DNA from 2 places in the Streptomyces sp. Edi2 genome. Region 2 is predicted to be linked to the other one. Evidence: riboswitches for the same ligand, from Rfam matches in the RefSeq annotation. Region 2 holds a riboswitch; the other holds the start of a gene.
The links. A riboswitch is a leader RNA that binds a small molecule or an ion and turns the genes downstream of it on or off. The one in region 2 is predicted to bind cobalamin.

Region 1: it holds a riboswitch for cobalamin, as region 2 does, so the genes downstream of both, cobN (cobaltochelatase subunit CobN) here and nicT (Nickel transporter NicT) in region 2, are expected to answer to the same signal.

The regions. Positions count from the first base shown of each region.
Region 1 covers NZ_JBEJGX010000003.1:4,400,922-4,404,795, forward strand. The annotation lists gene cobN (cobaltochelatase subunit CobN) at 1-1,987, opposite strand, end outside; cobalamin riboswitch at 2,025-2,187, opposite strand; gene cobG (precorrin-3B synthase) at 2,470-3,874, shown strand, end outside.
Region 2 covers NZ_JBEJGX010000003.1:2,639,441-2,643,314, reverse strand. The annotation lists gene ABR737_RS15035 (enoyl-CoA hydratase/isomerase family protein) at 1-341, shown strand, start outside; gene ABR737_RS15030 (VOC family protein) at 554-1,054, shown strand; gene nicT (Nickel transporter NicT) at 1,130-2,398, opposite strand; cobalamin riboswitch at 2,397-2,608, opposite strand; gene ABR737_RS15020 (alpha/beta fold hydrolase) at 2,721-3,569, opposite strand; gene ABR737_RS15015 (MarR family winged helix-turn-helix transcriptional regulator) at 3,566-3,874, opposite strand, start outside.

The sequences.
Region 1 (3,874 bases), 1.8 Mb from region 2:
GGGCGTCCTTGACCTCGCACAGCCAGCCGTCGACGTGCAGCAGGAAGTCGTCGAAGCCGTCGTCGTCGGGGCGGGCCTCCAGGCCCAGGTCGTGGTCGAGCTTGGCGGCCTGGATCAGCGTCCAGATCTGGGCGCGGATCGCGGGCAGCTTGGCCGGGTCCATGGCGGAGATCGCCGCGTACTCGTCGAGCAGCTGCTCCAGGCGCGCGATGTCGCCGTACGACTCGGCGCGGGCCATCGGCGGGACGAGGTGGTCGACGAGGGTGGCGTGGACCCGGCGCTTGGCCTGGGTGCCCTCGCCGGGGTCGTTGACCAGGAACGGGTAGACGAGCGGGAGGTCGCCGAGGGCGGCGTCCGGGCCGCAGGCCGCGGACAGTCCGGCGTTCTTGCCGGGCAGCCACTCCAGGTTGCCGTGCTTGCCCAGGTGGACCATGGCGTCCGCGCCGAACCCGCCGTCGTCGGCCGAGGCCGCGATCCAGCGGTACGCCGCCAAGTAGTGGTGCGAGGGCGGCAGATCGGGGTCGTGGTAGATCGCGATCGGGTTCTCGCCGAAGCCGCGCGGCGGCTGGATGAGGATGAGGAGGTTGCCGCGGAGCAGGGCGGCCAGCACGATGTCGCCGTCGGGGTTGCGGCTCCGGTCGACGAACATCTCGCCGGGCGGCGGCCCCCAGTGCTCCTCGACCGAGTCCCGGAGTTCCTGCGGGAGCGTGGCGTACCAGCGCTTGTAGTCGGCGGCCGGGATGCGGACGGGGTTGCGGGCGAGCTGTTCCTCGGTGAGCCATTCCTGGTCGTGGCCGCCGGCCTCGATGAGGGCGTAGATCAGCTCGTCGCCGTCGCCGGAGGCGAGACCGGGCACCTCTTCGGTGCCGAAGTCGTAGCCGTCCGCCCGCAGGCGGCGCAGCAGGGCCACGGCGCTGGCCGGGGTGTCCAGGCCGACCGCGTTGCCGATCCGGGAGTGCTTGGTCGGGTACGCCGACAGCACCAGGGCCAGGCGCTTGTCCGCGGCCGGGATGTGGCGCAGCCGGGCGTGCCGGACGGCGATCCCGGCGACCCGGGCGGCGCGCTCGGGGTCGGCGACGTACACCGGCAGGCCGTCCTCGTCGACCTCCTTGAAGGAGAACGGGACGGTGATCAGCCGGCCGTCGAACTCGGGGACGGCGATCTGCGAGGCGGCGTCCAGCGGCGACAGGCCCTCGTCGTTCTCCTCCCAGACGCTGCGCGGCCCGGTCAGGCACAGGGCCTGCAGGATCGGTACGTCGAGCGCGGCCAGCGCGCCCGCGTCCCACGACTCGTCGTCGCCCCCGGCGGACGCCTCGGCGGGCTTGCTGCCACCCGCCGCGAGGACCGTGGTGACCAGGGCGTCGGCGGTCCGCAGCTCCTCGATCAGCTCCGGCTCGGGGGCGCGGAGGGAGGCGACGAACAGCGGGCGGGCCCGGCCGCCCGCCGCCTCGATCTGCTCGCACAGGGTCCGTACGAAGCCGGTGTTCCCGCTCATGTGGTGCGCGCGGTAGTAGAGCACGGCGATCAGCGGGCCGGTCTCGTTGCGGGCCTCCCACGGCAGCGGGCCCCAGGACGGGGCGGGCTCCGGCGGCTCGAAGCCGTGGCCGGTCAGCAGCACCGTGTCGGACAGGAAGCGGGCGAGCTGGTCGAGGTTGGCGGGCCCGCCGTGCGCGAGGTAGGCGTGCGCCTCGGCCGCGATGCCGACCGGGACCGTCGACTGCTCCATGAGCTGGGCGTCAGGGGCCTGTTCGCCGGTGAGGACGACGACCGGCCGGTGCTGGTCCTCGGCGAGCAGCACCTCCAGGCCCTCCTCCCAGGCGCGGATGCCGCCGAGGAGGCGCACGACGACGAGGTCACAGCCCTCCAGCAGGGCGGGCAGCTCGGCGACGTCGAGACGGGCGGGGTTGGCGAGCCGGTACGGCACGGGGCCCGTGGCCGCGCGGGCACTGAGCAGGTCGGTGTCGGAGGTCGACAGCAGCAGAAGCATGCGAGCGCAGGCCTTCCTCGGGGTGTCCGCGCCCCGGGTGGTCGTAAGGACGGCGGGAGTTCCTGGCTCGCCCGGCAGCTGCCGGGTTCACAGTGGCGGGACCGCGCCGGATTCTCACCGGGCTTCCTCCCCGGGGCCGCAGCCCCTGCGCCGTCGCTGGCGTCCGGCGGGTCAGCCGACCCACCGACCTGAATGGTAAAGGCTGTGGCCGTGCCAGGTAAGCGGGCCTGGGAACGGGCTGCGGCGGGACCAAGGCGCGGGCCCGCTGCGGGACGGGGGACGGGCGTGCGGCGGACGGGGCGACGGGCAGGCGACGGACCGGCGGACGGGCACACGGAGGGACGGCGGACTGGCACACGGCGGGCCGGGGGGACGGGCACGCGCGGGCACGGGGACGGGCACGCGGCGGACCGGCCGACGGGCAGGCAGCAGGCCGGGTGCCCGGCCGGATCCGGGCCGGATCGGCGCCCACCCTCGTGGGTATGCTCGCCGCCATGCCGCCCTCCCCCTCGACACGGTCCCAGGCCGCCGCACCGCCGCTGCGCGACCGCGGTGACGCCTGCCCGGGAGCGCTGCGACTGCACCAGGCCGCCGACGGTCACCTCGCCCGCATCCGGCTGCCCGCCGGAGATTTGACGGTGCGTCAGGCAACTGCCCTGGCCGACGCCGCTGACTCACTCGGTGACGGTCATCTCTCCCTCACCTCCCGCGGCAACGCCGAGCTCCGCGGCCTTGCGGAGGACTGCGGCGGCCGCCTCGCCGCGCTGCTGCGCGACGCCGGTCTGCTGCCCTCCGAACGCCATGAACGCATCCGCAACATCCTCGCCTCGCCGCTGGCCGGACTGGACCGGCACACCCCTTCCGACGTGCGACGGTGGGCCCGTGAGCTGGACACGCTGCTCTGCGCGAGCGAGCCCGCGACCGCCCTCTCGGGCCGTTTCCTGTTCGTTCTGGACGACGGACGGGGCGATGTGGCGGCGCTCGGCGGGGATGTGAGCTTGCTCGCAGAACCGGACGGGAACGGCACCGGCCCGACGGCCGGCGCCCTGCTGCGGATCGGCGACGATCCGGCGGCGCTGCGGATCGCCGGCCCGGACGCACCGCGCGCCGCGCTCGCCGCCGCCGAGGCCTTCCTGACCGCCGCCGCGGCGAGCGGCAGCGGCGCCTGGCGGGTCCGCGAACTCCCGGACGGGCACGCGCTGCGGGCCCGGGACGTCGCCGAGGCCCTGCGGTCGGCGGGCATCGAGGCCGCGTACATGGCGGAAGCGCCCGCATCCGCCACCCGCACCTCCCCGCCGTACGCTCCGGCGAACGACCTGCCGTCCTTTGCCCCGCCGTACGCGGACTCCGCCGCCCCCGGCATCGTCGAAGGCGCCGACGGCAACCGGGCGCTCTCCGTCCTGGCGCCGCTGGGCCGGCTGTCGGTGGCGCAGTGGCGGCTGCTGACCGCGATCGCCGACGGCGACGGCTCCGGCGCACTGCGCCTCACCCCATGGCGCGGCATCGTTCTGCCCGGACTGCCGGCCGCCGCGGCACCCCGCCGCCTGGCGGAGCTCACCGCCGCCGGTCTGACCACCGACCCGGCCTCCCCCTGGCACCGCCTCGGCGCCTGTACGGGCCGCCCCGGCTGCGCCAAGTCCCGTACCGACGTACGCGCCGACGCCACGGCCGCCGTCGCCGCCGGCACGACCGTCCCGGACGAAGCGCCCACCGGCTCCCCGCCCTCGGGCGTCCCCGTCTACTGGTCCGGCTGCGAACGCCGCTGCGGTCACCCGCACGGCACCTGGGTCGACGTACTGGCCACGGCGGAGGGCTACCGGGTAGCACTGGTGGAGCCGGATGCCGCCGCACCGACCGCCGTACCGACAGCCACACGGACCGCGACGT
Region 2 (3,874 bases):
CACGCCTGGTCGCTCTGGCCGGACCTGCTGCGGCGCGGGAGCTGCTCTACACCGGCCGGCTGCTCGCCGCCCACACCGCGGTGGCCCGCGGACTCGCGGAGGACAGCGTGCCCGAGGAGCAACTCACCGCCCGCACCCGCGATCTCGCCACCGCGATCGCCGGGCAGCCACCCGCGGCGATCCGGGCCGCCAAGCTGGCGGTGACCGCCGCGCTGGCACCACAGCGGCAGGCCGCCGCCGTCAATCCGCGACCGGCGGTGGCGCGGCCCCACTTCGACCGGGCGATCACCGCCTTCCTCGGGCAGCGGTCGGCCACCGCACCCGCCCCGCCCGCCGGCTGAAGACCGGCGTCGGCCCGCGCGTCCCTCCTGCGCCGGTCTGGGGGTCGCCGGTCTGGGGACCTCGGGCACCAGGGCCGGAAAGCGGGACGGAAAACGGCCGGATACCGGCCCAAGGACGCTGGGCAGTGGCGGGGCCGGTGGGGTAGATCAGAGGTGGGGAGGGCGCGGTGGCCCCTGGTGGTGTCGTGGCAGGAGATCGGAGAGCAGGCTGCATGTCCGTAAGACGTCTGAACCACGCGGTGCTTTACGTCCGTGATGTGGCCCGGTCGGTTGCTTTCTATACCGAGGCTCTGGGGCTCACGGTGGGGATGGAGGTGCCGGGACAGGCCGCTTTTCTTCGCGCTCCCGGCTCACTCAACGATCATGATTTGGCGCTGTTCTCGGTGGGGGTGGAGGCACCGGGGCCCGAGGCCGGGCGGGTCGGGCTCTACCACCTGGCCTGGGAGATCGGCACGCTCGGCGAGCTGGTCGCGGCCCATGCGCAGCTCGTCGAGCGGGGCGCGCTGGTGGGGTCGAGTGATCACCTCGTCGCCAAGTCGCTGTACGCCAAGGACCCGGACGGCAACGAGTTCGAGGTGATGTGGCGGGTCCCGCGGGAGGACTGGCCGGGACCGGACCAGCCGGAGCGGCTGCGCCCCCTCGATCTGGCGGAGGCGCTGCAGCGCTGGGGGCCGGATCTGGCGACGGGGGCGGCAGCCGGTTCGGCCACCTGAGGGGAGCCAGGGGGGCGGTGTCCCGGCGCCCATTCGGGCGCTGGGGACTTCTGCGGGGCGTGGGGCTCACGCGCCTCAGGAGTCCGGCGTGGCACACTCCGTCGGCCCCGTCGGCCCCGTCGGCCCCGTCGGCCCCGTCGGCCCCGTCGGCCCCGTCGGCCCCGTCGGCCCCGCCTGCTCCGCGGGCTGGGTTCGCCCGGCCAGCTCCGCGCGCTCTGCCCGCTCCGCCCAGCGCTTCTCGACGCCGGTCAGTCGCCAGTACGCCAGCGCCGCGGCCCACACCACCACGAACAGGCCGACGATGAGGAAGCCGACGTTGTCGAGGTCGAGGCCGGAAATCCAGCCGGTCAGCGGGTCGTTGAGGGCAAGCTTCTCGTGCAGCACGGTGACCAGCTCGATCGTGCCGATGAAGAAGGCGACCGCGATCGACAGGCCGGTGATGGTGAGGTTGTAGTAGACCTTGCGCACCGGGTTGGAGAACGCCCACTGGTAGGCGAAGTTCATGAAGGTGCCGTCGAGGGTGTCGAACAGGCTCATGCCGGCGGCGAAGAGCAGCGGCAGGCACAGCACGGCGTACCAGGGCAGGCCGGCCGCGGCGCCGCTGCCCGCCATCACCATCAGCGTCACTTCGGTCGCGGTGTCGAAGCCGAGTCCGAAGAGGAAGCCGAGCGGGAACATCTGGCCGGGGCGGGAGATCGAGCGGGTGAACCGTCCCAGGAAGCGGTTCATGAAGCCGCGCGCATCGAGGCGCTGCTCCAGCTCGGCCTCGTCGTAGTGGCCGTTGCGCATACCGCGGAAGACCCGCCAGATCCCGGCCAGCGCGATCAGGTTGAGGGCGGCGATGAGGTAGAGAAAGCTCCCCGAGATCGTGGTACCGATCGTGCCGAGGATCTGGTGCGTACGGGACTCGTCGTTGAGCAAGGTGCCCGCCAGCTGGGCGCCGCCCGCCACCAGGGCCGCCATCGCGACGACCACGCTGGAGTGGCCCAGGGCGAACCAGAAGCCGACCGAGACCGGCCGCTTGCCGTCGGCCATCAGCTTGCGGGTGGTGTTGTCGATGGCGGCGATGTGGTCGGCGTCGAAGGCGTGCCGCATCCCGAGGGTGTAGGCGGTGACACCGAGTCCCACGCCGAAGACCTGGCTGCCCACGGCGTAGTGATGCGGCACCACGAGCAGGAAGAGCACGCCGAAGGCGATGACGTGCAGACCGGCTATGACGGCCATCAGGCCCGCGGTGCGGACGGTGTCCTGCCGGCGCCAGCGGAACGCCGCGGAGGCAGGGGTGGTACGGGTATCGGTGGACAGGGCCATCCGGCGGTCACGCTCCAGCACCTCGTGGATCACTTCGTGAGATGCCGTGGCCGGTCTCCTGGCTTACGGGTGCGCGCGCCCGCCCCGCCTTCCCGGCCGCGGTCGCGGTCAGTGGCGCCGCAGACGCGCCGTGCGTCTGCGGAAGGGGCGGAAACTCCCCGATCACAGTGGCGAGGGCCGCTCCGGTCTGGGACCCAAAGGTCCGTCACCGGCTTCCCGAACACCACGGCCCGGTCACTCTAGCTGCCACGGGGTGGTCGCTGCCGCCCCGGTCGTTCTTTCGCGCCGACGGCCCCGGGGGCGTGGCCCGCGGCGGTGCAGCAGACCTCAGCAGTCCGCACGGCCTCAGCAGCCCTCAATAGTCCAGGGACGAGAGGAAGGCGTGGAGTTCGCGGTCGAAGAGTGCGGTGTTCTCCAGGTTGACCATATGTGCCGCGCCCGGTATCCGGACTCTTCGGGCGCCGGGAACGGTCAGGGTGATCGCATGGGCGTTGGCGGAGATGTCCCTGCTGTCGAGGTCGCCGTCGAACACGACGGTGGGCACCCGTATCTCGTCCAGGCGGTCGGCGGCGCCGGCCTCAAGGGCCATACCGGCACCCGCACCCTCGGCATGTACCTCCACATTGGCCTCGGCCGAGGCGCGCATCCGCTCACGGAAGCCCGGGTGCACCGTGGAGGGCGCGCGGTGCGGTCCGTCCACCCACATCCGCAGGAAGTGCTCGACATAGCGTTCCGCGCCGTCCGGTGCGCCGATCGCCGCCACCTGCTCCTTGATGTGCTCCAGGAGGAAGGGGTCGGTGAAGGCGCGGCCGCTGATGCCGGGGGAGGCGAGTGCGAGGGCCGTCACCCGCTCCGGGCGGGCTATGGCGGTGTCGAGCGCGACCCGCGCGCCATGGGAGAGGCCGACGAGGACGGCGCCGGGAACATCGAGCGTGTCCAGCAGGGCGCACAGATCGTCGTGGTTCGCGTAGTCCCCGGTCACGGTGGAGGACAGGCCATGGCCGCGGAAGTCGTAACGGATCGCGCGCAGGCCGGAGTTCACCAGCCAGGCGAACTGCTCGTCCCACATGTGCTGGTCGAGCATGCCGCCGTGGAGCAGCACCACCGCGGGGCCCGAGCCGGCCGTTTCGTAGAACAGCTCACCGTCGTCGACCGGCACGAGCCCGTTGTCGATCTCGGACCAGTCGGTGATTCCTCGGGTCATCTTGCGGGCCGTCCTTTGTGTACCGGATGCGATGAGGTGGGCGTGATGCCATTGTCGTCGCTCTTGCCGGTGGTGCCGCAACTGCCGGTTTCCTCCGGTGTCACGCGTGAGCCGTCCGCCAGCTGCCGGAACTCCTCGCCGAGCCGGTCCAGTACGTGCAGCGCGGTACGGACGTCCTCGGCGGACAGGTCGGCCAGCCGTTGCCTCAGCGCCGCTGCCTCGGATTCCCGGACGTCGCGTATCGCTTCCGTGCCCTCGTCGGTGAGCCGGATCAGGGACGAGCGGCGGTGCGCGGGGTTCGGGGC